DNA from 3 places in the Candidatus Thiodiazotropha sp. LNASS1 genome. Region 3 is predicted to be linked to each of the others. Evidence: predicted binding sites of a transcription regulator. Region 3 holds the regulator's gene; each other region holds the start of a gene.
What was found. The regulator FNR, encoded in region 3, switches genes on or off when oxygen is low (the NO sensors DNR and NnrR bind a similar motif). The targets are predictions, from matches to a motif close to TTGATNTANATCAA.
Positions count from the first base shown of each region.

Region 1 (9,845 bases), 320 kb from region 3:
GAGGCGGACAACAACGAATGGTTCAAGACCCGGCTTCGGATACCCGGCGTCAACATTCCCGCGGTCTACCGGGACTACTCGTCGAAACGCATCCTGGCCACTGAGCGGCTGCCGGGGCACCACCTGGAAGCCTGGCTCCACAGCAATCCCGCTCAACAGGAACGGGATCACTTCGGACAACTGCTGTACGATATTTTTGTCCACTCCTTTTACGGGCTGCATGCACTCCACGCCGATCCCAACCCAGGCAATTATCTGTTTGCCGGGGATGGCACCCTGGGTCTGCTGGACTTCGGATGCGTCCGCTACTATTCGTCAGATTTCGTCAGTTTGATGCCGGTCCTTTTGCATGCCTATATGACGCGGGATGCAGACAAAGTCATCTCAACCTACCAGCGACTCGGCATGGTTGCCGAAATGACAGGGGATGAGCTGCAAACCTTCTACGATCAGGTCCTGCAACCTTTTGGCGACTGGATGACCAAGCCATTCAAGGTGGGCCGATTCGATTTTTCCAAGCGCGAGACCTCCTACACCGCAGAGGGATGGCGGTCGTTTAAACAACTTACCAATGTCCACAAAATCAATGATCTTGCCAACGAGTTCATCTATTTCGACCGTACCTTTTTCGGTCTCTACCAAATCTTTGAGCGGATGGGCGCATGCATAGATATGGAGCATCGATGGTTGGTCTGAACAGGCCTCTGCTATGGGGCGGCTCGCTGAGCCTGCTGGCCGCTTTTCTTCACATAGCGATTATCATCGGCGGTCCGGCCTGGTACCGGTTTTTTGGTGCGGGAGAGCGATTTGCCCGTTTGGCTGAACGGGGTTCGCCGTTACCCGATATCATTACGGCCATCATCGCCCTGATATTGCTGCTCTGGAGCCTGTACGCCTTCGCGGGTGCAGGCCTGGTTCGCCGTCTGCCCTGGCTCAGATCAATCCTGATGCTTATCACAGCAGTCTATCTTATACGTGGCATGGCACTGCTGCCGTTGGCACTAATCATGCCGCAAGCTGTCGATAGTTTTCTCATCTTGAGTTCGCTGGTCTGCATTACGATCGGCATACTCCACTTCAGCGGTACGCGACAGATGATCTGGGAACTCTCATGAATGAAGACAGTAACATCCAGGCCAGTGAAAACAATCCCTTTACCCACCAGCAGCTGCCATTGGGCGTACGGCTGTTCCTGAACACCGCAAGGATAGTGTTCCGGGTCACCGGCTGGGTGTCGCCCCGACTGGCTGGCGTGTTGGCGCTGCGGCTCTTCATGACACCACCCAGGTTTCCGATACCGCGCCGGGAGATGCAGGTTCGCGAAAGCGCCAGCCTGACCAGGCATGAGATCCATGGCGAGACGATTGCGGTACGTTCCTGGGGCGAAGGCCCCAGCGTGCTACTCTGCCATGGCTGGGGCGGTCGCGGCACTCAATTCTTCGCCCTGATCGAAGCACTGGCGGCCGCCGGCTATCGTGCCGTCGCCTTTGATGCGCCGGCCCATGGGGACTCCTCGGGAAAACGCACCAATATGCTGAAGGTGGCCCGTGCCATCGCCGCCATTGCGGAGAAGGAAAAACCGATATCAGCCGTGATCGGCCATTCATTCGGCTGTGGCACGGCACTCCTCGCCATCGACCGATACAATCTCCCTTCCGATAAAGTCATACTGTTCTGCTGTTTCACCGACACCCACTGGATCACAGAGCGGTTCGCCGATGCCTTTTCGATCAGCGAGCCGGTCGTCGAGGCCATGCGCGAAGAGGCAATGCGGCGTTTCGCCCACCATTTCGACACACCCTGGGATTGGTCACAGCTGTCACCGGTGAATACTATCGATAAAGTCACTGGCGACCTGTTGCTGGTACATGACAGGCATGACTTTGAGGTCCCGTACAGTCATGCCGAAAAGTTGATGCAGATCGCTCCCAAAGCTGAGTTGCTGACCACTGAAAAGCTGGGACACAAGAAGATCCTCATGTACAAGCAGTGTATCGATGCCTGTCTCGAACATATCGGCGGAAATTAAGGCCTGTTGATACCGATCCTAATCAGTAAATTCTGGTATCCACTGCAACACCAGAGATGAAGAAGTTTTTGATATGTCATCATGCGCAAGATAGAAGGATTGTTATGAATATATTAAGGTATACGTTGATATTTTCAGTCGTATGTTTATTTGCCGGTTGTTCCTCTGAGGAAAATAACAGTAAAAAAACAAAAGGAGATGCGGGAGTTTTTCAAGGGTATAGAGATGTTATGGATAAGGCCGAAAATGTTGAGCAGACCCTCATACAGGCCAACAAGGAAAGAAGAGAGGAAATAGACCGACAACAATAGGTTGATTAGGGATCAATTAACCCGGTTACAGGCATAGCGTAAAAAAAAGAAATGTCTGTATTCTCATGGTCACCATTTAATATTTCGCTCAATATGCTGAAAATAAAGCCGGCCCCTATAAACCAATAAAAAATCGAAACGAACACCTGAAGCCTGTACGAGGCTCAATTAGCGATCGTGCGAAGATATTTGGCAAGACGTTTAATCGTTCAATAAAATAATAGGCGCCCGTCCACACCAAGCCAATGTGATGATTATCACATGTCCGACTACAATCCAATTCACCCATAACACGGGTGCAACTGATACTTTAACGCTGTCAGGCAGAGACGTTTACGTACATGCCGGTAATGGTGTTCATGAACTCCATAATACGGTCTGTGGTAGCGAATATGGTGACCGGCAGGCCGCCTTTCTCAACATCCATAAAAAATGGTCGGATAACGCGCCAGAGACGGGTGGTTCTGATAAGTTTTTCGGTGATCTCAGGTGTATTGATTTTTTCGCTCTTCAGGACGGCCATGGCTGACTCAAACTCTTGGACTGCGGTTTTCAGCTGATTGACATAATCCTGATCCTTGAAACCCAATTGATGAGCGATGTAGTATTTAGCAATGCGCTGTGAGAGCATGCGCTGCCTGCCGGAAAGATTGACGATCTTAGGCGTTTTCCGGTTGGAGAGGGCCTCGATCTTAACAACGACATCTTGACTCAATTCTAAAATAGTCTCACTCATGTCGAGCACCATGGTGGCATCAGTCTGAGTGTAGGGTAGATTGACTAACTTGGAGTAATCGTCAATTACAATATCCAGGAATACCATTAATTGTTGCACATCCTTGTTTTTTACTTCAGCTTTTAACTCAGCATGATTTTTTTTCAATTCGACAATGCTGCTTTGTAGCTGTTGTTTTGCCTTGTCGCGCCTTACGTTACCCCCCAGAAAAAAGTACGCCTTTGCTATTCTTTGAGAAAGCATGCGTTGTTTCCCAGCTTTGTTTACAGCTTCAGCGAGATCGATATCGGCTGCATGGGCAGAAAAAGAGAAGCACAGAATTGTAGCCAGGAAGAAGGTTAATAGATACCTTGTGGTCTTCATAATATTTCCCCGATACATCATGGAAAAAGTGGCCACGCATATCAATTATCTGGCGTCATAAGCATCATGTATATCAAGCATTACATGTTCAGCCACGCGCAAAGCAATTGATGGGGTACACTTACTCCTACATTTAAACGCTCTATCCGAATAAACGGATACAGGTCAGCTCTCCCCTCACTCCCACATGCCATGATCGTATTCTGAACTTATCTGACAGTACCTGTTATTTATGGGGCATGTAGCGGCATTGTATGATAAAGATTTAATAGGTTAATTCTTAAATTAAGGTCTAAATTGTTAATTTTTTTATAACAGCCCTCTACCTTCTACACCCGATTGACAAAAATCCGCCAGTTATGACAACTGCTGGCCAGCAGACTTCTCAGCCTATAATATTTTTTTACATAACCGTTACTTTCGCATACATCCCGGTAACCCGATTCATATCTTGTAAGAGCGACTCCGTTGTACGTGCAACCACTGATGGCAGGTACTTACCCTTGTCCATTAATTTTGTTAATTGAAAGAAACGCCACTGCTTATTGACTTTTTCGAGGACTTCACTGATCTCCGCCGTGTTCAGGGATGAGCCGTTTAATTCCGCTAGTGCTTGTGAAAATTCCATCTCCGCTTTCTTGAATTCACCATGAAATTGCGAATCTTCCAGGCCCCACGATAGCAACAGATAGTATTTCGCCATTCGTTGTGAAAGCATTCGCTGCCGTCCTGAAATATCGACAATATGCGCCTTTTCCGTTCCTGCTTCCTGCACCAGGGCCTCTACCACTTTCTGACTGGCCTGGAGCAATTCCTCACTCAACCCGTTGAGCCTGATTGCACTGTTGATATCGACCTTCCCATCGGCGACATCCTTGTAGCGCTTCCATACAGTCTCCGCGTGCAATAAAGCTCGCTTTGTTTTTTCAGATCTTGCAAAGGATTTCAGGTTGTTCAACTGCTTTTGATAAAGCCGAATGGCTGAATTCAACTGTTCTCTTGGATTGGCGAATAAAATCCTCTGGCCGATCTGGGCGAACGCCTTAACCATCCTTTGGCTTAACATGCGCTGGCGTCCGGCCTGATTAATCGCTTCTCCATAATCCTCGATGGGTTCTGCGCTACTACCAAGTGGAATGCAAAGCGTGAGACTTAAGAGGACGAGGAAACATATTTTTTGGCGACACATATGCACTTCCTTGGAAACAAGGCCATCTGATTTGGCCGGACAGCACTTGCAGACACTAATACCTATCCACCTGTATTTTCCTTGACCTATGTTAAGTTGTGCACTGGTCTTTATATAAGTTACTGTTTTTATATATTTCGATAAATAGCTTTATATTTTAAGCGAGGGAAAATATCAGGAATATAATTCCCGTTTGAGTTGGAAAATACACTGCATTGTGAACGGGCATCCACAGTAGATAGAATTATGTTTTGTATGTATCGGTTCTTCTTTGAATGTGGTGCAGCAAGATGACAAGCGTACCTGTTGCTTTCCCTAAAGGACACTGACTCCTTTTTAGTTCCCAAGGGGCTGCTTGGTTAACAGTTGCTTTATCTCCGTACATGCCTCACCGATTGATGCCCGGAGATTTCCAGATTTCTGCATTTCCCACGTAATCAGATTCAGGCCATCAAAGTCAGACGGCAAGGTCAGCTTGTCTTTGCGCGACACCACCAACCAAACATTCTTGGCGCCAAGGCTTCCCATAAACAACCCGATCTCGAAAAGAACATTATCTCTTGGCTGATTTAATTCCCGCTCTTTCTTAACCACCAGGTCGTCGGGAGACAATACAAAAACTGCAGCATCAAACTCTTTCGCCACCTCAGCGAGTTTTGTGAAAACGACTTCGCTTGCTTCAAAAATGCCTTGATTCCATACTTCAACATCAGCTGATTGTGTCAACCCCTGCTGCAAAGCTTCTGCAATGTTCAGATGCTCAGAGGAAGATCCTATGAACACTCTCGGTTTTGTTGCTTGGATGATTCGGGGTTGCCCCTCTTGCATTTTCTCCGTATCAGTTCTTTTCTCTGCTTTTGCCATGCGTTCGAGCATCAGGGCAACCATGGCTCTTGCTGAGCGAATGTGAAGCGCATGATCAAAGGCGGAGAATTGCGGATTTCGATTACACTCCAGGAGAATCAGCTGATCCCCATCAAAAACAATATCTACACCTGCAAAATCAAGCGATGCCAATTCTGCCGCTTCCTGCGCTAGCGAACGTACATCTTCTGTTAGATCACCTTCGTACTTCCTGAAATCGTGGCCCTTGTCTGCACTGAGAGCAACATCATCTTCAGAGTTCACAACCTTTTCGGCAACGCCTAAAGCCTTTCCTCCGATAACCATAACTCGAAACTCTTTAATCTTTGTTATTTCTTCTTGAAGTATAACCCCATAACCAAGCGCATTATCTTCATCAGGGAGTTTCGATAAGCGTTTTTGAGCATCATCTATACTGTGATATCGTTCAACACCCTCACCCTTGAATCCATGCGATGGCTTAATAACGAACGGCAAGGAAATCGAACAGGCATCTGGCAAATATCCTTTTGTAATAAGGGTATCCGGTTGCGCCGTTAGGTTTAGTTTCGGCAACAGGTGGGCCACTTTGGAAGTTGGTCGCTTAAATGAACCCAACTCATCAAACATGCAGAGATCCGGATAACTCGCTTTGCAGTATTCCAAGAAGTCCAGGATGTATTCCTCTTTTCCACGAGTCCGTCTCACCAATAGCCCCTGAAGGTCCTCAGCACGGCTACTCCCATCGCTACTTGAAAACCTTGCAACCGGATTATTGCGCTCGATTCCTATGCAGAGCTTGTCGGGATCGATAATCGTGTATGGTGTTTTTGTGCGTTTAAGTTCCGCGACAATCTCTTTTGTCTCATAATCCAATTCACTCGTAGCGGTTATGTTACTAAGTGTACTGCTGAGTATTCCTAATGGTTTTCTTTTCATTGCATTATTCTGCTATTGTCGCAAATTAGCCGTGCCGTTTTTCGCTCCGACAGGATTTGCCGGATTATGTGCCTTTTCCCAGAAAGTCCCAGTGCGGTGATTGAGAAAATATAGACAGGCACTTCGATTTCCGAGATGGATTAGCCAGCCTATTTCCTCAGACATCCCCATTCTTTTCTATTACGATCACACACATTATAAGTCAGCCATTGAGCTCTAACCATGTTGCGTGTCTGTGCTGCTAGACACCTGCCCGGGATTATGCGTGTGTTCCCATAAGTATCTGTCTCTCCTTGAAATAAATTCTGCTAAACTGGCTTCTTTTGAGCCAATATGAACGGTATGCGGAGTAGCAATGAGCGCCAAGCAATATGATGTGGTGGTAATCGGCAGTGGTCCGGGTGGCGAGGGCGCCGCCATGAAGCTGGTCAAATCGGGCAAGCAGGTGGTGATCGTTGAGGCCTTCGACAAGGTCGGCGGCGGCTGTACCCATTGGGGAACCATCCCCTCCAAGGCGCTAAGGCACAATATTCAGATGTTGCGGGATTTCCGGCGCAACCCTCTGTTTCAGCACACCCATGATCAGATTCAGGTGGAGTACTCGGACCTGCTGCAGGCTGCCGGCAAGGTGATCAATGAACAGGTCCGCAGCCGCCTGCGCCACTATGCCCGCAACCGGGTGGAAGTAATCCATGGCCGTGCCCGTTTCAGCGGCCTCAATCAGGTTGAAGTCGTGCAGGCGGGTGGTGGCATCGAAGAGATCGAAGCGCAACAATTTGTCATTGCCACCGGATCGCGGCCCTATCACCCCGAGGATGTGGACTTCAACCATCCGCGTATTCTCGACAGCGATGCCGTACTGCGCCTGGATCGCACACCCGACTCAATCACCATCTACGGTGCCGGTGTGATTGGATGCGAATACGCCTCCATCTTCTGCAATCTCGATGTAAAGGTGAATCTGGTAAATACTCGGGACCGCCTACTCTCATTTCTCGATGATGAGATCACCGATGCCCTGAGCTACCACATGCGTAATCAAGGCACGGTGATCCGACACGATGAGGAGTACGAACGGGTCGAGGCCCAGGATGACGGTGTTGTGCTGCACTGCAAATCGGGAAAGAAATTCAAGACCGATGTATTGCTTTGGGCCAATGGCCGCAGTGGTAACACCGAGGCCATGGGCCTGGATGATATCGGGGTATCGATCAATCATCGCGGTCAAATCGAGGTCGATAAGACCTACGCCACTTCCCAACCCCATATCTATGCCGTGGGCGATGTGGTCGGCCCCCCTGCCCTGGCCAGCGCCAGTTACGATCAGGGCCGCTTCGTCGGCGCCCAGATCGCCACCGGAGATCCCGATTGGCAACTGATCGATGAGTTTCCCACCGGGATCTACACCCTGCCCGAGATCAGCTCGGTCGGCCGCACCGAACGGGAACTGACTGCACAGAAGATACCCTATGAGGTCGGTCACGCCACCTTCCGCACCATTGCCCGGGCACAGATCACCGGTCACGAAGTTGGCATGCTGAAGCTGCTGTTCCACCGGGAAACCCTGGAGATCCTCGGTATCCACTGCTTCGGCGAAGGAGCCTCCGAGATCGTCCACATCGGTCAAGCCATCATGGCCCAACCGGGAGATGCCAACAGCCTGCTCTATTTCACGGAAAACACCTTCAACTACCCAACCATGGCCGAGGCCTACCGCGTCGCAGCCCTCAACGGTCTAAACCGGATTTTCTGAACTCAGCCATGAATCGAGTCATTGATTAGCTGCCAATAAACTTCGATTACCACAAATTTCCGCTAATAATCATGCTCAATAAAGTACAAATTGTTGAATTGCATACTAAGAATATAATGACGGGATCCGCGTGGAGCTGTCAGAAGAACATGCAGATGAACCGCATTCGAAAAGTACGAATGCGGCTTGATGATTAACAGATCATACTTTAAATAGTTCTACCAGTCCCTTGAGCTGTTCGGCCAATTTAGCCAGATCATTACTTGCCTGAGATGTCTGCTGGGCACCTGCTGCCGACTGCTCCGCCACCTCATTGATGCTGACGATACTGCGGTTGATCTCTTCGGTGACCGAGTTCTGCTCCTCGGCCGCGCTGGCGATCTGTGTGTTCATATTCGAGATCTGCTCAACGGCGGTGTTTATGGTCTCCAATGCTTCACCGGCGGCAGCGGCCTGCTCCACGCCGACCTGGGTCATCTCCTTGCCCTCAGCCATCACTTTCACCGCATTATTGGCGCCGGCCTGTAGCTTGCTGATCATCTCCTCGATCTCTTGGGTAGACTCCTGGGTGCGTCCGGCAAGTGTGCGAACCTCATCCGCTACCACGGCGAAACCACGGCCCTGCTCACCGGCCCGAGCCGCCTCTATCGCCGCATTGAGGGCCAGCAGGTTGGTCTGTTCGGCGATGCTCTTGATCACATCGAGGACCGAACCGATGTTCATACTCTCGGATTCGAGCTGCTGGATCACACCCGCGGCCTGTTCCACTTCTTTGGCCAACTCACCGATAGCGTCGATCACTTTATCGATCACCTGCTTACCCTGGTGAAAGGTATTATCCGCCTCACGGGCCGCCTCAGCTGCATCGACGGCGTTACGCGCGACCTCCTGCACCGTGGCGCTCATCTCGTTCATCGCCGTAGCCACTTGGCTGGTCTCTGTTAATTGCTGGCTGATACCTTGTGTGGTCTGGGTGGTCACCGTCGAGGTCTCCTCAGCCGCCGAGGCAAGCTGAGATACCGAATCCTTGACCTCATTGATGGTGTCATGGAATTTATCCGCCATTTTGTTGAAAGCAGAGGCGATGCGGCCGAGTTCATCCTTGTTGCTATATTCCACCCGCGCTCCCAGATCGCCTTCTGACAGTTGTTTGGCCTTCAGCTCAATCTGGTTGACGCCCTGTGTAATCGTGGTGATCGTGTGATAGGCAAGCACTAGACTGATGATCGCGCCGATAGCCAAACTGATGACAACCCAGGTGATCATGGAGTGGTAGTTCTCACCGGACTCGGTGAAGAACGCTGCGGCCTCCTCTTCCTGGAGGTTGACCAGGGATTCAATGGTTTCCTTCATCTCCTTCATGACAGGATTAACCACACTCAATACCAGGCTTTCAGCCTCATGATAGTGTCCCGTCCTGATGCCTTCCTCGATCTTTTCTATCGCCTCCTTTTCGAATTTCACCAGTTCAGCCTGGAAGAGAGCCGCCAACCGCTTCTCCTCGGCATCCAGGTGGGAGTTCATGAATTCCGCCCAATGTTTATCGATCTCCTTGATGTTATGATCGACTTGTTCAAGATGCACCGACACGGGATGGTCATGCATCGAGGAGAAGGAGGAGTTTGGGTCGTGCTGCAACGAGAGCAGGACCTGCGACCGGCTATCCTCGGCCGCTTCCAGAA
Region 1 covers NZ_OZ156465.1:4,239,597-4,249,441, reverse strand. Annotated here, with positions in the region: gene AB8516_RS18920 (AarF/ABC1/UbiB kinase family protein) at 1-696, shown strand, start outside; gene AB8516_RS18915 (hypothetical protein) at 663-1,115, shown strand; gene AB8516_RS18910 (alpha/beta hydrolase) at 1,112-2,029, shown strand; gene AB8516_RS18905 (hypothetical protein) at 2,086-2,340, shown strand; gene AB8516_RS18900 (type IV pili methyl-accepting chemotaxis transducer N-terminal domain-containing protein) at 2,660-3,439, opposite strand; gene AB8516_RS18895 (type IV pili methyl-accepting chemotaxis transducer N-terminal domain-containing protein) at 3,843-4,628, opposite strand; gene AB8516_RS18890 (TIR domain-containing protein) at 4,965-6,410, opposite strand; gene sthA (Si-specific NAD(P)(+) transhydrogenase) at 6,766-8,163, shown strand; gene AB8516_RS18880 (methyl-accepting chemotaxis protein) at 8,365-9,845, opposite strand, start outside.
Region 1: AB8516_RS18900 (type IV pili methyl-accepting chemotaxis transducer N-terminal domain-containing protein) is a predicted target of FNR. The motif match lies at 3,503-3,516, and genes of this name have one in related genera.

Region 2 (9,845 bases), 1.8 Mb from region 3:
TGACCCAACACAACCCCACCGTCCCACTCTCGATCGATAAGGAATGACTTGTCGATGGATGGTCACTGCACCGTTAATTCACCTCCTCCGCCCGCAAAGACCTCAAGCACCAGGACGTTCGAGATCTCAGTACCATACCCGCAACAACGCGACATCAAGCGTTGAGATGGCAACGATTTCTCCTCATTTGTTAGCAATTTCCGCTACACTACGCAGATAAAAGCGTCTTCTACGAATAATTGACATCTATCCGAAAAGGGACCCAGGGCACCAAGCGGAAGACCGATGGCGACACACCATCACTTGGCGTTTCCGGATGGCGCATAAAAGGCAGCTCCCGACCAGTCACATGACAGACAAACGAAGTAGCGACAAATCCGGCACCACCCCCAATAAACCGCCCAAGCGGCCAGCCCGGGACTATTCAACTCTACCGCAACGGCCGATCACGCTGAAACATAGCAAAAAAAAGAAGTCGGCCAGTAAAACAAAAAAGAGCAGCGCCAACAAAATGCCATCTCCTGCCTCCAAGAAAAAGGCCCCACCTAAAAAAGCTGTACCACGAGTGAAAAAAAAGCCCGCCAATCAGTGGCTGCTGAAAGGGATAGCCGAAACTACCCGGCAATATGCCCAAGAGGAAGCCAATCGTCAGGGTGTTTCTATCGGAGAATGGATAGAGCGTTTGATTTTGAGCAGCCAGCGGTCAGCGACCAGCAGCCAGCACGTACCTGACGAATCACAGACAGATGACCAGCGGGAAGAGATCACCGAGGTCTTACACGCCATAGAGCAGCGCCTGGACAAGATCGAAGAGCAGAAGGGGTTCTGGAGGCGGTTCTGGGAGCAGGTAAAGGAACAGGCCAAGCCTTAAACAAAGGTTATACACTCATCGCCCTGTTCAGGGTGAAAGTCTTGACCCCTGTTCTACATCAACCCTCAAGTCGAAAACACACGAACCTGATACGGAGCCAATGACACCCTGACCGATCCCCCATCGTTGCGTTCCGGTAACGTGTGCTGTTGCGGCGGCGCAATCTCCTCGATTATATCCAGATCCATCCAGTGCCACGGCAAATTATAACGGCTGTACGACTGTGGCCCGAGGTTGCCGATTACAACAACCTGACCAGCGGAACCAAGTGTTGCACCTCGTGTGCGACAGTAGGCAAACACCCTGGCGCCGTCGTTGCGATCGAAATCAGGATGGAAATAGAAGAATGAGGTTTCGTTGCGGATCAGCGCCGGGTGTTCGGTGCGTAGTGCAATCAACTCGGCCACCTTGCGCCACAGGTTACGGCTGTTGGGAGAGGCATCAAGCCGCTCCCAATCCACCGGATCGGACATCTTCAAACGCCAGTTGGTATGGTCCAGGTCGTGCACGTCACCAAACTCGTCACCGGCCAGGAGCATGGGAATACCTACGGATGTCATTAAAAGAGAGAAGGCGCTGCGCAGGCGCTCCAGAGCCAGGCCATGGAGATAACGCTGTTGATCGTCTGCCTGACCATCGAGATGGTCGACCACCCAACGGATATCGTTTACCGTACCGCGAAAGCCCCGATCATCCAGCAGCGGCGCCAGGAGGTAGTTCATGATGCGCTTCTCCTCCTCCTGCTCCACATCATGGGAGGTCAGGTAGTTGACCGCCTGGGAGAGATCATAATAACCAGGCTCCGCCCGATGACTCCAGTCGTTCCAGGTCCGGCTGCCGGTGACCATCCAACGGATACGCTCCCGCCGGGACGGTTCGCCCCATTCGGTATGGAGATGACCGGAAAAGGCCCTCCGTAGCTCGTCGCGAAAGGCGAAATTCCACATCGAGTCGGTGACCTTACGGCCATTGGGATTCTCCGAGCGCCGATGTGTGATCACCGCCCGCCGCCAGGAATCCTCAGCGATGACAATAAACGGCCGGCCGGGAAAGGCCTGTTGATGGGCATGCCAGGCATGATCGCGAAACTGCTGGATGAACTCCCAGTGGTTGATGCCCTTGAACTCATCGATTCTGAAACCGTCGGCGTGATACTCGGTGATCAGGTACTCGGCCATGTGTAAATGAAAATCCCGTGCCGGGGTTCGGTCATTATCATCCGGCCAGTAGCGGAACAACCTGGCACCATAATCCTCACCCCGGTGCGAACGCTCCTCATCCTCGTTGGAGAGGAAATATCGGCCATAGTCGAGCTGCGCCAGGGGACAGTTGCGGGCGTGATTCATCACCACATCAAAGATCACCCGGATACCTCGCCGATGACAATGTTTAACGAAGAATTTGAGCTCCACCGGCAGCCCCATGTCGATGTCCGGGACGAAAAAGAAACGGGTGCCATAGCCCCAATTGAGGGTATCCGGCGAATCCTGCACCGGTAGCAGTTCAATGGCGTTGATACCCAGGGTCTTGAGCCGGTCGAGATGGGCGAACACCACCTTCTCGAAGGTGCCGAGCCCCACCTGGCGCGCCTTCTCCGGCGCGCTCTCCATCCAGCGCATCGGCATCTCGTAGATAACCAGTCGGTGGTTGTTGCGCAGCTCATTTCCATCAGTAAATTCATCATCCCAGGTAAACGGCTGTTGCCAGCGCCGGCCATCACGGATCTGAAACACCCCCCGGTAGCCGCCGAAGCGGGTAATATGAACGGCATAGGGATCGGCGATGGGGGTATCGGCTGCGCCATCCTTGATGAACTCGTACTCGTAGTCGCCATCCTCCAGACCCAGGGCATCGAGATTGATCTCGAACCAACCCGATTCGCCGGCTACAGCGGTCAGCGCTTCACGGCGCCAGCCTTGAGGATCGTAACGGTCGCGTTGCAGGATGTCGGCAAAGCGAATTTCGACATGACTGTCGGCAGTGGCGGGTATCCGCAGGTGAGAGGCTATTCCTGATCCTTGGTGGTGGTTATGGTTCGGCATGTTATCCCTTCATCCCAAATGCTGTTTATTAGGGCCTGTCAATACTAATCCGATAGGCTCTGCTGCATGAGAGTGTAGCCGCTTATCGATAGAATAAAAGCCCACAATCAACCAAGTTACGCAAACACCAAAGCAGCTTGTTTATCAATGTTCTGGGCCTCTCGTTCCCATGCATGAGCGTGGGAACGATATCGGGTAACGACGAGCACTGACGCGGTTAGTACAGATCATTCAACGTCGTTCTTAGCAGCTTGGTAAAACGTTGCGTGTCACGCGCCCCATCACTACGATAGGCCAGCACGCTTTCACCATCGAGCAGCTCAACCAGACGCTGCTCAGTCTTGACAGCATCCGCATTAGTAACAGGCAGTGCGGAGATTTTCTCAAGTGCATCGTACTGGCCGACAAGAATGGTTCTTTGACGATATTTTTCCCTTAGATTTTCCAACTCCCAGAGCAGACCCTCCCCCGGGCTGGAGACGTCGATCAAGATCACAGCAGAAACATCGGCGAACTGCCTGACAACCGCTTGCCATATGGCCGAGTTGACACGTACCACCACCAGGCGCGGTGCAAATATCTTTCTGCTCAACTTCAGCACGTTGTCTATCACTGGCTTGATCTGACTCGCATCACCTATCTTTTTGGATTGATTCTCTTCGGCCTTTTTATATGAGCTAAACGATCGCCACGAAAACAGCACCCCGGCACCCAGGAAAGCGACCAGCATCATAACCAGGCCGCCGACGATCAATCCCAAGATTATGGTCATCACGAAAAGACCGATTATTTGACCGATGAACTCTTTGACACCACCCCCACGATTGTTTGTCCGCAAGTCACCAACGATATCCCCTATGTAGTCTGTGAATCCGCCACCAAACAACCAGAGCAAACCTGTAACGACCGCAGCCAGTAAAATCCATCGCAAAAAACCGAGGATTCTTCCCTGGGTCTCATTACCGAGGACCGGCGCGACCTCACTGTCATCCAGAGTCACCAGGCGCCATCGCTGCCCCATGGCGGATGCCGCCGCAAAACTCAGTGCCTCGGTTGCCTCGTCATAGCCAAAACGGCGCAGAAAAAGCACCAGCCGCCTGCGACCCCGAATCAACCTGAGACCCAATGTCAGACCGACAACGGCAATCACCGTAGCAATGAGAAAGACAACAGCCTGATCCGATTCCATGTCGGGGAAATCAGCATTGTGCGACAGGATCGATACAATAACGGCAATGACAAACATGAGCGGCAGACTCGATGCCGCGAGACCTGCCACGAACAAAAGTGCTCCGAGCAGTTGGGTCAGTTTACGGCGGGTGTTGCGAAAAAAACCATGCTGCGCGGGAGTTGTGATGATATGGAATGACATAAAAGTCCATTTTCAGTTTTTTATCGATGAATTCGGTATTCCACAGAAAACCGGGTTTGAGTGCAATTCATCCTTATTTCGGCAATCCATTCCCAACATACCCCACATACCACCCCTAACCACTACCCAACTGATCAGACTCACCTTACATGCCTGATGTTACGGTGCGGCTGAAGAAAACCATGAATAAAACCGGGTCAGAGAGTAATGCGCCATCTCCCCCATGACCAGCACAAGGTGATACATAGAGTATCAACGACCGACATTGTTGGATTATTTCTCGTTACCACACTCCTATCCGGAACGAGACAAGATGGAGCAAAGTATCTCTATCTTTGGCTTCATGATGATTTGGTAAACTACAATATTGTTATAGTTGGTACGAATCTCAATAATCAAAAAGTTATATCAATACAGAATAAAATATCGAGGCAGTCATGAGCAGTTCATTCGGAGAGCAACTGATTCAGTTCGCCTATGCGGTGGATTACATAGACGCAACCAGTTTCAACCGCATACGACAACTGGTGGATAACTACACTCGGAACACCCTCAACATCACTGTAACCAGGTTCATGGTCACATCACGCATCGGCAATGAAATCGGGCTGATTCCACATAAGCACGCAACCATGGGGAAGTACAGTACCATGCCGGTTCGTGACTCGCGCGGACGCGTCGCCAGCCAGACGGCATTTGCCTTTCTCTACAACAAGCGACTCTGGATTGTCAGCGCCAATCCATCTGAGCCATTACTGCCAAAATGCCGCAGCTATCGTGATCTGTGGAGTAAATCCAAAGGCATTCCGAAGTACATCAAACCCACCAACGACCCGATCAAGACCTCCATCATCATCCCCCTTAAAGATGAAAACGGTAATGTGTTTGGGGTATTCAATTTCGAGACAGTCGAGCGGCTGGATATCACCAAGGCCGCAAAACAGGAACTCACGATCATTGCAGATGCCATGGCCATTGCCTATCGCACACATTCAATCACAAAAGCCAGGAACCTGTTTACCGGCAATGCGATTGATGAACTCAATAAAATACTCCAGCACCCCCTGCCAAAACTGACCAAGCCGAATATCTTTCTGGCCTCTTCGACCAATGCGGAAAGCGATGTAATCAGTACGATAAAAAAGATCTTTCTCGAAAAGGAGTACCTGGACAAGTTCAATCAAATCTATTGGAAAGACATTCACCGGCCGGGAAATATCAACATGCAGCTGTTGAACGAACTCGGGACATGCCGCTACGGCGTCTGTTACCTCTCGGAGAGAATCCCCGATGCACAGCCCGCCCTTTATCAAGACAATCCAAATGTGGTGTTTGAAGCCGGAATGCTGCATGGACGCAGCGATGCCAATTCACCAACCCCTGCCAGCTGGATACCTATTCGCGAAAAAAACTCAACCGATGCACCCTTCGATTTTGCTTCTGAACGAATGATCATCGTTCCGAGGCAGAACGGCCGACTGCAGGTATCGCAGTTTAAGACAATGTTTCGTAACCGACTGGATGCTTTGATCGGCACTAAGAAGTGATGGGCTGTCGAACCAGGTTTGTTTGGTGTCGTAGGTCCGAACCATCTATGTAGAAGATTAAACCCCCCGATCGCATAGGTCCGGGCTACGAGATTGTGATTGGTGGACCATGCACTCTTAATGATCTCTAGCTATAAATGACACAACAAATAAGGGGTACGGCATAGGCCGTACCCCAGATTATTGATAACCACGACTCTCCGGATTGCGCTTATTTCGCTGCCATCTTCTTCGAATCGTGCTCGGCACGCATCCGTTTGGCTTCTTCAAGTATGGTATTGACCGCCGTTTTCAATGGCGCCCAGCCATACCAGTGCATGTAGTCGTTACTGGCGTGGAAAGCGCCCTGGAAGGTCCGTTGGCGATACTCCAGCATGATCAGGTAGAGTTCCTGTTCGATGCTGGTCTTAGCCTCATAATATTGGAGTAGATCAGGCGCGTATTTCCAGCCTTCCGGTTTCTCCAAAATACCATCCTTGTAGAGCGCCTGCACAGCCGTAATGGCCTTGGCGAACTCGTGATCGGCCGCTTTGATTATCTCATCGGAGGCCTTGAAGTGCTCGTTAACGAATCCTTGTGCGTGGCACTTGTTGCAAGTCGCCTTCATCTTCTTGCGCTCGACATTGAATGCCTCGGGACCCCGCGCGGCTTGACCCTGCACGACGATTTCGATAAAGCGTTCTGTGGGTTGCAACGATGCATCGAGAATACCGGCGGCCTGCAGAATCAACGCCCGGTCAAAGGTCCACTGCGGATCGTCGTCAACATCCATATAGTGACCCGAGGGTAGTAACCCGGCCAGTTTCGTCAGCGGCTCTTTGAGAGAGGGTGCTACATCGATCAGCGCCAGCACGTTCTCCTTGGTGGGGATGCGCAGTCCCAGGAAACCCCACGCGGTGCGCACCTCATGATCGCCTTCACTCAGATGGCAGGTCTGACAGGTGGGGGCACGACCGCCTTCATTTACATGCCCTTCAATCTGCCACACGATACCGTGCTTGGCGGAGGTATACATCTCCCACTGGGGATGGTCGAAGCCCATGTGGCAGTTGGAGCAGGCGCGCGGATCCATGGCTTCCGATGCCTTGAAACTATGGCGGGTGTGGCAGGCATCGCATTGCGCGTTACCATAGCGATAGGTTGCCGCCTCTTTGCCACCATCTCTCTTCACATCGCCCATATTACCCTGCGTTACCGCAAGCAGTCCTTTCTCACCGATTTTGTGGCATCCGGAACAGCCGCGATAACCTTGTTCGGTGATTGATCCGGGCTGTCCATGCCAGGCGATCTGAGACTTCATCGCCAACCAAGCCAAATTGTGTTTGCCGTCTCTGTGTTGACGCGCCTGTTTTTTGTGGCATTCGCCACAAATTTCCGGGGTGGGCATACTCGCCTTTTCAACGTCATCCATGGTCTTATGATCCACACCGTGGCAGTCGTGACAGCGGACCTCATCTTCCACTTTCTTGGTATTCGCATGCGGCCCTTCCATGTGCTGCTTGACGATACCCGGGTTGACGTTGATATGGCAGCCGACACAGTCGGCTTGAGCCATCTGGTCTTCATCCAGTGTCTTTGCGGGCGAGTCGGCCGCTAAAGTCAGGCCGTTGAGTCCAAAGAAAAGCAGGGCGGCGGCAACAGAGGGTAATAGAAGTCGACGGCGTTTCATCACCTTTTCTCCAGTTAGTTGACTATTGCTTTTTATTAGGAACTAGCCAAAAACTGCTAGGATCAGTTCCCCGGTCCCAAGAGGAGTGAAACTGCTGACAACCTCTCAAGTCTTGTCAAGCAAGTAAGGTTTCTTATATCGATGAATTAAAAAATCACCTCAGGATTTTTTAATTACCTAAAAGTAATAGGGGAATTGGCCAGAAAGGCTTTGACATAAGTCAAATCCTGAAAGATCGAAACTAGGCTACGACTCCACTTCACTGTTAAAGGCGTTTACTGTGCGATTACATCTCATGTCTTTACTATGATTGGCCATGTAGGACAACCCGGCTGTACCTCGCCCTTCGGGTCGCGGTCGCTTTGCTCAACTGTCAAACCTAGCTTGTTTGAAGTCGTAGGTTTGAATCCCCTTTAGAAATAAAAAACCCGAACTGCTAGGTTCGGGTTTTCTATTAGAGCTTGGTGGGCCATGTAGGATTACTCGGCTTCGCCTCGCCCTTCGGGCCGCGGTCGCTGCGCTCCCACGTTCAGCCTCGCTTTGCTCGACTGTCGAACCTGGCTTGTTTGAAGTCGTAGGTTTGAATCCCCTTTAGAAATAAAAAACCCGAACTGCTAGGTTCGGGTTTTCTATTAGAGCTTGGTGGGCCATGTAGGATTACTCGGCTTCGCCTCGCCCTTCGGGCCGCGGTCGCTGCGCTCCCACGTTCAGCCTCGCTTTGCTCGACTGTCGAACCTGGCTTGATTGAAGTCGTAGGTTCGAATCCCCTTTAGAAATAAAAAACCCGAACTGCTAGGTTCGGGTTTTCTATTAGAGCTTGGTGGGCCATGTAGGATTACTCGGCTTCGCCTCGCCCTTCGGGCCGCGGTCGCTGCGCTCCCACGTTCAGCCTCGCTTTGCTCGACTGTCGAACCTGGCTTGATTGAAGTCGTAGGTTCGAATCCCCTTCAGAAATAAAAAACCCGAACTGCTAGGTTCGGGTTTTCTATTAGAGCTTGGTGGGCCATGTAGGATTCGAACCTACGACCAATGGATTAAGAGTCCACTGCTCTACCAGCTGAGCTAATGGCCCATGAGCTGTTTGTCCCCATGTGAAATGGAGTGCTTGCGATAATGGGGTGGACGATGGGTCTCGAACCCACGACCGCCGGAACCACAATCCGGAGCTCTACCAACTGAGCTACGTCCACCATTGACCGTTTCCATCCGGCTGCAATACTGCAACCTGTCCCGCAGATTTGGCACGCCCGGCAGGACTCGAACCTGCTACCCTCGGCTTAGCTTACCAACTACGTCTTTCGACGCCCCCGCAGGGTTTGTGGTCTGGACTATCTCTTCACCGTCTCAGGTGTCGCACGTATAGTCTCTACGGATCCCCTCTGCATCTGTCGTAACCCGCGGTCACAGACAGATCCGGTTGCCTATCCAGCATAATATGGCTGGTTCAACCAAAGGTTTCCTCGGGATTGCCATCAGCACAACCTGTTAAGGTTTCCCCGATACAGTGCGATCCACTTTATGAGTTGCATTCCTCATAAAGGCTCCTGATTGCACATAACCTGGGCCATGTGCGCTCAAAGGCCGATGCTCTATCCAAATGAGCTACGGGCGCAGAAAACTGGTCGGGGTAGAGAGATTCGAACTCCCGACATCCTGCTCCCAAAGCAGGCGCGCTACCAGACTGCGCTATACCCCGAAAATCATCCCAAAAGTATATCCCTACACCCTGGGTGAGCAAAGGGGGGGAATAATACTGACGATGCCCCTTCAGGTCAATGGTGGCGGGCATTGCGCACTGACAGTTGGTTCAGCTTTCTGTATCATCCCCATCCTGATTTCAATAAGACACCCGGGAACACCCATGAGTGCGCAGATTCTCGACGGCAAGGCCATCGCGGCCGATCTCAGGCAACAGATCAAATGGAGCGTTGAACAACGCGTGGCGGCGGGTTTACGCCGACCCGGTCTGGCGGTGGTTCTGGTGGGGGACAATCCCGCATCCCAGGTCTATGTAAGGAATAAGCGAAAATCCTGTGACGAGGTCGGATTCCACTCCGTCTCTCATGATCTTCCTGCCTCGACCACCCAGGACGAACTGTTGGCGCTGATCGACCGGCTTAATGAAGATGAAGCGATCGACGGCATTCTGGTGCAACTACCCCTGCCGGAACAGATCGATGAAGAGGCCGTCATCGAGCGCATACTGCCGACCAAGGATGTGGACGGTTTCCATCCCTACAATGTCGGGCGCCTGGTGCTGCGCATGCCCCTGCTGCGCTCCTGCACCCCCAAGGGGATCATGACCCTGCTGGCGAAAACCGGTCAGAAGCTGGAGGGACTCGAT
Region 2 covers NZ_OZ156465.1:2,082,534-2,092,378, forward strand. Annotated here, with positions in the region: gene AB8516_RS09085 (hypothetical protein) at 317-871, shown strand; gene AB8516_RS09090 (alpha-amylase family glycosyl hydrolase) at 937-2,913, opposite strand; gene AB8516_RS09095 (hypothetical protein) at 3,131-4,285, opposite strand; gene AB8516_RS09100 (GAF domain-containing protein) at 4,723-5,832, shown strand; gene AB8516_RS09105 (multiheme c-type cytochrome) at 6,044-7,501, opposite strand; RNA gene AB8516_RS09110 (RtT sRNA) at 7,964-8,107, opposite strand; RNA gene AB8516_RS09115 (RtT sRNA) at 8,142-8,285, opposite strand; RNA gene AB8516_RS09120 (RtT sRNA) at 8,320-8,463, opposite strand; tRNA gene AB8516_RS09125 (tRNA-Lys) at 8,498-8,573, opposite strand; tRNA gene AB8516_RS09130 (tRNA-His) at 8,616-8,691, opposite strand; tRNA gene AB8516_RS09135 (tRNA-Pro) at 9,121-9,197, opposite strand; gene folD (bifunctional methylenetetrahydrofolate dehydrogenase/methenyltetrahydrofolate cyclohydrolase FolD) at 9,363-9,845, shown strand, end outside.
Region 2: AB8516_RS09105 (multiheme c-type cytochrome) is a predicted target of FNR. The motif match lies at 7,712-7,725, and genes of this name have one in related genera.

Region 3 (9,845 bases):
TTAGTTAAATAATAGTCATTATATTAATGTTTTCACTGTTGCTAGTCTGATCATGTCGCCACTACAGATTTCGGAGTAACCAATGCCAGTTATCGTAATCGCACTTTCAGGTAGGCAGCTGCCCCTGTTGCAACAACAGGATTTGCAGCGAATGACGACTCGTCTGATTGAGGAGATCATGGGTAAGCGCCGATCTGTAACCGCGGTTATGGTGCAGTCGCTGCCATCCGCAAATTGGGCGATTGGAGGGGAAGCGCTCAACGACCATCTGCGCGCCGCCCAGGTGGATATCACCATTACCGCCGGTACAAATACGGCTGAAGAGAAGGCCGGCATGATCGATGCGGTCCATCAAATGCTGAATGACCGAGTGGGTCCACTCGCCGAGGCGAGCTATGTGGTCATTCATGAAGTGGCCGCGGATGCTTGGGGGTATGCGGGACTTACCCAGCAGTCGCGTCAACAGATGAGGCAGTTGATATGAATCGGGAGTTTAAGGCGGAACCAAAGCGACGCGAAGATGGGAGTCTCGATATCGAACACTACTTGCAGCTGGGCCGCTTTATGCGTGCAACGGCCTTGATCAGGGGGTGGATGAAAACGGTTAAAAGGTTGAGGCCGAATCAGCAGGTAAACAGGCGATCAATAGCATCCAGCCCTTCCTGCACGATCTCATCCAGCTCTTCCGGATCGTCATCATGTTCATAGGCAAGCATGGAATAGGTTGCCAGTGATTTCAGCCCAAGTGCGATCTTTTCCACATCGACAAGGTTTAACTCGACCCCATCTCTTAAATGGCACTCTTCACTCATAGGAAACATCTCGTAAATACTGCTTAGCTTACCGATACTCTGACAGGCGCTGGTCTGCTGTCAAAAAATTAGGCGCTTTTATTGATGCAGATCAAGTGTGAAACATATCTGGCGCTTTCGTTCCGGCTGCACAACCCTGTTGCCTCAGAGGGTCTGTTCAGTGACATCCACATAGAGTTTAAGTCGTTGACCAGGTTGAAGATATTTGCTTCCAAGCGTGTTCCATCGCTTGAGATCGGCTACGGAAACCTTGAAGCGCTGAGCGATACGGGAGAGTGAGTCACCGCGTCTGACTCTATAGTGCAGCCTGCTCTGTGTGCCTGATGGCTGTAGGTTGAGAAGAGAGAGTTCTGAAGCGGGGGCCTTTTTTACCCAGATGACCAGTGTTTGCCCCGGCTTGAGGGGATCACCCGGGGCCATTCCGTTCCAGGCTGCGAGTTTACGATGACTTACGGAATGGAGCTTGGCTATCTTCCACAGGCTATCGCCCGGTTTGACTGTATAGTGTTGTTTGTGGCCATTGCGGGATCTGTTTTGGATTGCCGCCTTGCGTTGCTCGGCGCTGAAGGTGTATTGGTTGAGTCCCTTGCTGGAGACAGGGATCAACAGGTGCTTTCCAGCACGGATTTTGCTGCCTTTGAGTTTGTTTATCTGCCTCAACACCTTAGTGGTCGTACCATGTTTACTGGCGATGACACTCAGTGCATCCCCCTGCTTGATTTTGTAGCGTTTCCATGTCAATCGCTCTTCGGCGGGGAGCGTCTCGAGTTTTCGCAGAAAAGTCTCAACCTTGTCCAGTGGCAGGCTGAGTCTGTGGGGGCCGTCTGGGTCGGTAGCCCATCGGTTCAGGCCTGGGTTGAGGAGATAGAGATCCTGAATGGAGAGATCCGCCATCTCCGCCGCCAGGGCGAGATCGAGCTGAGACTGGATGTCGACAGTGGTGAAATAGGGTTCATCAGCAATGGGTAGCAGTGTAGCTTTGTAGCGCTGTGGATTCCTGAATATCTCAGCCAATGCCAGCAGGCGGGGTACATAGGCGCTGGTCTCATCAGGTAATTTCAGTGACCAGTAATCGGTTGGCTTGCCACGTTTTTGATTGTGTCGAATCGCACTACGTACCGTCCCGGCCCCCGAGTTATAGGCGGCAAGCGCCAATTCCCAGTCATTATTGAACTGACGGCTGAGCGACTGCAGATAGTCCAGTGCCGCATGGGTTGAAGCCACGATATCCCGCCGACCGTCATACCACCAGTTCTGTTTCAACCCGTAATAACGACCGGTGGATGGGATAAACTGCCACATACCGGCAGCGCGCCCCGGTGAATAGGCAAACGGCCGATAGGCGCTCTCGACGGCGGGAAGCAAGGCGATTTCACTGGGGATGTCCCTTTTCTCGATCTCCTGCAATATGAAATGAAGATAGGGTTGTGAACGCTCCTGAATGCGTTGAATATAACCTGGATGCTTTTTGTACCAGTTCAATTCACGGTCAATGCGGTGATTATGGGGAAAGGTCAATCGATAACCATCCAACATCCGGCTCCATAGATCGGCAGGTTTTTCTGCGAGCGTCAATTCCGTGACGGCGGCCTGCAGCTCCTCGGCGATTTCCGGCAGCTCATCGGCAGTCATGGTGCTCTCGTCAGCACTTGGGTGGGTTTGCAATACTTGCGTAGCGGCCGGGGAGAGGGGGACCTGCTGCAATGCGGTCGTCGCCTCCCCATTGGGCAGGCTTTGACAGGCAGCGAGTAGGCAGGTGGCGAATAGATTCATGATACGCAGAGGCGACTTGAAAAACGGCATCGATCTTTTAAGGCTTGTTGTGGACATACTCTATATCGGAGGAAAATAGTATCAGAGCCGCGTATCATTTCCATGGCCGGTACTCCAAATTGTGTGGTATCCCGTGGTTCTGTCCTCGGGTATACCGCCTGATAACCTGAGACCTCGTAAGAGGCGTACTGAACTACACAGATTACCTGACAGTTATGTCGGTGGTAAAGTCGATACCTTGATATATGAGAGAAAATAAGCTGTTGAATTTGGGATCTTGTAGGCAGAAACAGCTACAAACATGGTTCGAGAGTGACTTGGGCAAGCTGTTGGCCGAGCAGGAGGCGGAATGCCTGGATCCCAGGATTGCCACGCTGTTCGGCTATCATGTGGTTCAGCTCGGGCTTCCCTGCAGGAATCAGGATTTTCTGAGGATGAGCCCTGCGCGGAACCGGGTGGTCATGGGCAGCGGAGATGATTGTACAGGCATCGATCTGCAAGCCGACAGCCATCACCTGCCTCTAGCCAGTGACAGTGTAGATGGGATGGTATTGCCCCATACCCTCGATTTTACGGCCGATCCCCATCAGGTGTTGCGTGAGGTTGAACGGGTATTGATCCCCGAGGGCAAGGTATTGCTCTGTGGTTTCAATCCCTGGAGTCAGTGGGGATTGTGGCGTCTGCTGCGTCTCAGGTCTGCCACGATCCCCTGGTGTGGTCACTTCTTCAGCGGAAAGCGGATCCAGGATTGGTTCTCATTGCTCGGCTTTGAATTGGAAGAGGTGGTTTATCTTCACTTCCGTCCCCCGGTCTCCAACTCACCCATCATGCAGAGACTGGCCTTTATGGAACGATTGGGTAAAAGGATCTATCCACTGTTTGGTGGTGTCTATGTCATACTCGCGGTCAAGCGGGAGATCACGATGACTCCGCTACGGTCGAAATGGCGGGTGAAAAAGCGGGTCTTGCCGACTGCCGCAGAACCGACGATGAGAAAAATTGAATGACTCAAGTTGTAGAACTATATAGCGATGGCGCCTGTCGTGGGAATCCCGGTCCCGGTGGTTGGGGGGTGGTCTTACGCTACGGTCGACATGAAAAACAGCTTTTCGGTGGCGAACATGAGACCACCAACAACCGTATGGAACTGATGGCGGTTATCCGTGGCCTGCAGAGCCTGACGAAAAGGAGTCGGGTGAAAGTGACCACGGATTCCCAATACGTGAAAAACGGAATCACCCAGTGGATTTACAATTGGAAACGGAATGGCTGGAGAACGGCAGCGAAAAGACCGGTCAAGAATGCCGACCTGTGGCAAATGTTGGATACAGAGGTCAACAATCATCAGGTGGAGTGGGCCTGGGTCAAAGGTCACTCCGGCCATACCGAGAATGAACTGGCGGATGAATTGGCTAACCGCGGTATCGAGGAGTTAGGGCTGGTCGACAGGTCCTAGGGCCTGTCGACACTAATCCGGTCGGCTCTGTTGCGTCTGAAAAAGCGCCAATCAAGGCGCGAGGAGAGAAGTTTGGTGTTTCCAAATGAACAACGAGCAACGCCGAGTGGCGCTTTTTCAGGCGTAACCCGCAGGGCTGGGGCTATTTTTCCGCCCAGCGGCGTTATCATTCGCTCATGTAGAATAACTACACATCACTCATTCTGCCTTGCTGGGCAAAAAAATAGTCCCAGCAGAGCCGATCGGATTAGTGTCAACAGGCCCTAGTGAACTGATGCGACAGATCGTACTGGATACGGAAACCACAGGATTGGAACCGGAGCATGGACACAGAATCATCGAAATCGGCTGTGTGGAGATGGTTGATCGTCGATTGACCGGTAATAATTTCCACCAATATCTGCAACCTGAACGGGAGATCGATGCCGCTGCCGTAGAGGTGCATGGCATCACCAACGAATTTCTTGAAGACAAACCGAAATTCGGGGATGTTGCTCAGGATTTCATCGACTACGTGAGAGGAGCGGAGCTGATCATTCATAACGCTCCATTCGATGTCGGTTTTCTCGACCATGAATTTCACCTCATGGAGAGTGCTGCGCGAATCGATAGTTTGTGCGCGGTTACTGACACCCTGGTGATGGCGAAAAAGATGCACCCGGGTCAAAGAAACAGCCTCGATGCGCTCTGTAAGCGATACGATATCGATAATTCACACAGGGAATTGCATGGAGCGCTTCTGGATGCCGAGATTCTGGCTGATGTCTACCTGATGATGACCGGGGGGCAGGCTTCGCTGATTTTGGACGGAGTAGCCAACGATGAGTTTGGTGATAATTCTGTCGATAGCATTCAACGTCTGCCTTCGAACAGGCCAAAACTGAAGGTGGTTCACGCTGACCAGCAGGAACTCGCGGCCCATGAGCAGCAACTGAAAGCCATGGGTGAGGCCTGTATCTGGTTAAAGAAACACTAGGGCCTGCAAACACTCATCCAATGGGCGCATCAGGCGCAATCCGAAGGGCTCGCTCGAGCTTTTACTCCGCCCTGCGGCGTTATCATTCGCCCATTTTCCTTGCCGGATGAAAATAAAGTCCTGGCAGGGCCTATTGTGCTTACAGGCCCTAGACTCGCGACTGACTCGATTTTGTCCTGTCCGTACCCTGAACGATTTCGTAAAGCCGGGGAATATCCAGCAATTGAACGTGCTTTCTCTCGACATGCAGCAGCTGCTCGTCCTGGAAGCGGGTGAACAAGCGGCTGACAGTCTCTACCGCGAGCCCCAGGTAGTTACCGATTTCGTGACGCGACATGCTGAGAAAGAAATCACTGGCTGAGAATCCGCGCTGTTTGAAACGTTCGGAAAAGCTGAGTAGAAAGGTGGCGAGCCGTTCCTCGGCGCTCTTTTTGCCCAGTAGAGTGAGCATCTCCGTCTCCTGGCCGATCTCGCGACTGAGCAGGCGATACATCTGGTGTTGCAGGCTGGGCATGATGGAACTTAAAGATTCCAGTTGAGAGAAGGGGATCTCACAGACCGCAGTGGTTTCGAGCGCGATTGCGGAGCAGTTATGATTGTTGTCCTGGATGGCATCCAATCCTATCAGTTCCCCGGGGAGGTGGAATCCCAAGACCTGTTCACCACCATCTTCATTGGGTGAATAGGTTTTGACTGAGCCACTGGTGATGACCCGGAGGCTGTGGAACTTGTCGCCACCACGGTAGAGATGATCGCCTCGGTGATAGGGACGTCCACGCTTGATAATGGAGTCGAGACGTTCAATGTCTTCTGGGGTCAGTCCCATTGGTAGGCATAGGGTCGAAAGACTGCAGTTTTTGCAGGCGACCTTGATATTTTCAAATGAGACAACTTTTCTGCTAGTCAAGGAACCGCTCCAGCTAAGGGTGCATTCTTGTCAGATGCTTCTTCTCACTTCTATTTTTCCAGAAGTTCTTGATCCGGATCAAGTAATTTTAAACATTTAATTATCTTAGATCATATTGCATAAAAAAAGCCGGCCATTAGGCCGACTTTTTTATGCGCTATAAGCTGGCCGCTTACTTAGCGGGTGCAGCAGGTGCCGCAGGCGCAGCAGGCGCAGCAGGCGGATAGCCGTATGGTGCGCCGTAAGGTGCGCCATAGCCGCCGTAAGGTGCACCGTAGCCGTAAGGTGCGCCGTAGCCGTATGGGCCGTAGCCATAGTAATCACGGTAGTAGTTGTTGCCGCGACCATAACCGGAACCACGGCCGCTGCCACTCATGCCAAAGCTGAAATCGCCGGAGCCATCGCCCCAGCCGTCGCCCCAGCCATCGTTATTCCAGCCACGGTTACCCCAGCCTGGACCACCACCCCACCATGCAGATGCGGTTGTGGAGACAGCTACGAGAGCAGCGACGCTCATGACCTTAGCAAATTTCATCATGCTTTCTTCCTCTTTAAAGATTGATTTTTATTACTGCTTTTTCTATTGAAAAACAATTAGTTGGTCGTTACGTGTTGTGGGTGTATAGAGGCTGATCCCGAGCCTGTTTTAATGTGGTTGGGTCTCGCCGAGTAACTGCCAACTGGTCTCTGTGGTTGTAATTTGCGGAAATCGCCAATCGATTATAGACCCTGGGGAGATAGAATTAAATGATATTCTTGAGCAGTCGCATGAGAGATATCCCATTAGTCCCACATTTATACGATTGAGAGAGGCGGTCTGATCTGTTACTGTTCCCTTCCGTCCGTTCCCCTTATCCAGCACGTTAACTAGAAGTTTCATGACTAGATTTATATTCATCACGGGCGGTGTTGTCTCCTCCCTGGGCAAAGGAATCGCATCCGCATCTCTGGCTGCACTGCTTGAGGCCCGCGGGCTCGATATCACGATGATCAAGCTCGATCCCTATATCAATGTTGATCCGGGAACCATGAGTCCATTCCAGCACGGTGAGGTCTTCGTTACCGATGATGGGGCGGAGACAGACCTTGATCTGGGACACTATGAGCGCTTCATTCGCAGCACCATGGGGCGAAACAATAATTTCACGACCGGCCAGATCTATGACAGTGTGATTCGTAAGGAGCGCAAGGGCGAGTATCTGGGCGGTACAGTACAGGTAATCCCACATATCACCAATCAGATCAAAGAGAGCGTGTTATTGGGTGCCGACGACAATGATATCTGTCTGGTGGAGATCGGCGGAACGGTGGGTGACATCGAGTCGCTGCCCTTTCTGGAAGCGATCCGCCAGATGGGGGTCGAGTTGGGACCGCAGCGGGTGATGTTCATGCACCTGACGCTGGTGCCCTATATCAAGGCCTCTGGTGAAATAAAGACCAAGCCGACACAACATTCGGTGAAAGAGCTGCGCTCCATCGGTATTCAACCCGACATTCTGGTATGCCGTTCCGAGCAGCCGTTGCCTGAAAACGAGCGCAAAAAGATCGCGCTCTTCACCAACGTACCCGAAAAAGCGGTCATTTCGGCGGTAGATGCTGACTCGATCTACCGCATTCCCGTGCTGTTGCACGCCCAGGAGATGGACGAACTGGTCAACCAGCGATTCAACCTGGATCTGCCGCCAGCGGACCTCGCTGAATGGGAGGCGTTTCTGGAAGGCCTCGACAGCCTGGCTGAAGAGGTCAAGATCGCCATGGTAGGAAAATATGTTCATCTTACAGAGGCTTATAAATCGCTCTCTGAAGCCTTGGTACATGCAGGCGTCCATACCGGAAATCGGGTTGTCATACACTATGTGGATTCAGAGCAGATCGAGCGGAGCGGAACCGAGAGTCTGGAGGGAATGGATGCCATCCTGGTACCTGGAGGCTTCGGTAACCGCGGGGTTGAGGGCAAAGTCACCGCAGTCCAGTATGCCCGCGAAAACAGAATCCCCTATCTGGGAATCTGTCTCGGTATGCAGGTGGCGGTGATTGAGTTCGCACGTCATGTCGCCGGATTGGAGGGAGCGCACAGCACCGAGTTCAAGCGCGACACGCCACATCCGGTTATCGGCCTGATCACTGAGTGGCTGAATGCGGACGGCAAGGTTGAGACACGCAACGAAGAGTCTGATCTGGGTGGAACCATGCGCCTGGGTGGACAGCAGTGTCAACTTGAGCCCAACAGTAAAACCCATCATCTCTATGGCCAGGAGGTCATTACCGAGAGGCATCGCCACCGCTATGAGTTCAATAACAGCTATCTGGACAATATTGTCACGGCAGGAATGAAGGTGTCGGGCCGCTCTGTCGATGGGCGACTGGTTGAGATAGTCGAGATCCCTGAACATCCGTGGTTCGTGGCCTGCCAATTCCATCCGGAATTCACCTCCACACCGCGCTATGGCCATCCGCTGTTTTCCGGATTCATCGAAGCAGCGAGAAAGCACCGGGATGGCACGGCATGAAACTCTGTGGCTTTGAGGTTGGGTTGGACCGGCCGCTCTTCCTGATTGCAGGTCCTTGTGTCATAGAGAGTGAACAATTGGCGCTGGATACCGCCGGGGAACTGAATATGCTGACCCAGGATCTCGGTATCCCGTTCATCTACAAATCCTCCTTCGATAAGGCGAACCGTTCATCTGCCGAGAGTTTTCGCGGACCGGGTTTGGAGCGGGGATTGGAGATTCTGCAGCGGGTCAAATCGTCGATCGGTGTCCCGGTATTGACCGATGTGCACGAAGATACCCCATTGCAAGAGGTTGCGTCTGTTGTGGATGTTCTGCAGACCCCGGCGTTTCTCTGTCGTCAGACCAACTTTATCGGAGATGTGGCCCGGCAGGGTTTGCCGGTGAATATCAAAAAGGGACAATTCCTCGCGCCCTGGGATATGACGCATGTGGTCGAGAAGGCGACGGCCTCGGGTAACGACCGGATCATGGTATGTGAGCGGGGTGTCTCCTTCGGCTACAATAACCTGGTTTCGGATATGCGCTCCCTGGCGGTGATGCGTGAGACTGGATGTCCTGTGGTCTATGATGCCACCCATTCGGTTCAGTTGCCGGGAGGCCAGGGTGCCAGTTCAGGAGGCCAGCGTGAATTTGTGCCGGTACTGGCGCGGTCAGCGGTTGCTGCAGGTGTCTCTGGTCTGTTCATGGAAACCCATCCACAACCCGATAAGGCGCTGAGCGACGGGCCGAATGCATGGCCACTGCCTAAAATGAGGGAACTGCTCGAGACGCTGATGGAGATCGATCACCTGGTAAAGGGGAAGGGTTTTGCTGAAACCTCCCTGTGACGCTGTTACAGACACCTTGCCGTAACACGATCCGATTAACTGATATCACCCAATTTAATTACTGAAAGTACACAGAATACGGAGACAATATGTCTGAAATTGTTGATGTTCGTGGTCGAGAGGTCCTCGATTCACGGGGAAATCCGACCATCGAGGCCGACGTGATCACTGCGGACGGCGCCATTGGCCGTGCGTTGGTGCCATCGGGCGCCTCTACCGGCTCCCGTGAAGCCCTCGAACTGCGTGATGGCGACAAGGGGCGCTATTTGGGCAAAGGTGTTTTGCAGGCGGTATCCCATATCAACGGGGCCATCAAAGAGGCGCTGATGGGAATGGAAGTAACCGATCAGACAGCCATCGACCAGTGCATGCTCGATCTGGATGGAACAGAGAATAAATCCAAACTGGGCGCGAACGCGTTACTCGGAGTTTCCCTGGCGGCAGCACATGGCGCAGCCCAGGAGCGAGCCCTGCCGCTGTATTGCTCACTGGCGTCCGGCCCCTACAGATTGCCTGTGCCGATGATGAATATCATCAATGGCGGCGCCCATGCGGATAACAGTGTCGATCTGCAGGAGTTT
Region 3 covers NZ_OZ156465.1:3,923,637-3,933,481, forward strand. Annotated here, with positions in the region: gene AB8516_RS17465 (tautomerase family protein) at 83-484, shown strand; gene AB8516_RS17470 (ribonuclease H) at 624-812, opposite strand; gene AB8516_RS17475 (LysM peptidoglycan-binding domain-containing protein) at 957-2,642, opposite strand; gene AB8516_RS17480 (methyltransferase domain-containing protein) at 2,831-3,592, shown strand; gene rnhA (ribonuclease HI) at 3,589-4,041, shown strand; gene dnaQ (DNA polymerase III subunit epsilon) at 4,316-5,017, shown strand; gene fnr (fumarate/nitrate reduction transcriptional regulator Fnr) at 5,166-5,924, opposite strand; gene AB8516_RS17500 (sulfur globule family protein) at 6,097-6,462, opposite strand; gene AB8516_RS17505 (CTP synthase) at 6,803-8,434, shown strand; gene kdsA (3-deoxy-8-phosphooctulonate synthase) at 8,431-9,264, shown strand; gene eno (phosphopyruvate hydratase) at 9,354-9,845, shown strand, end outside.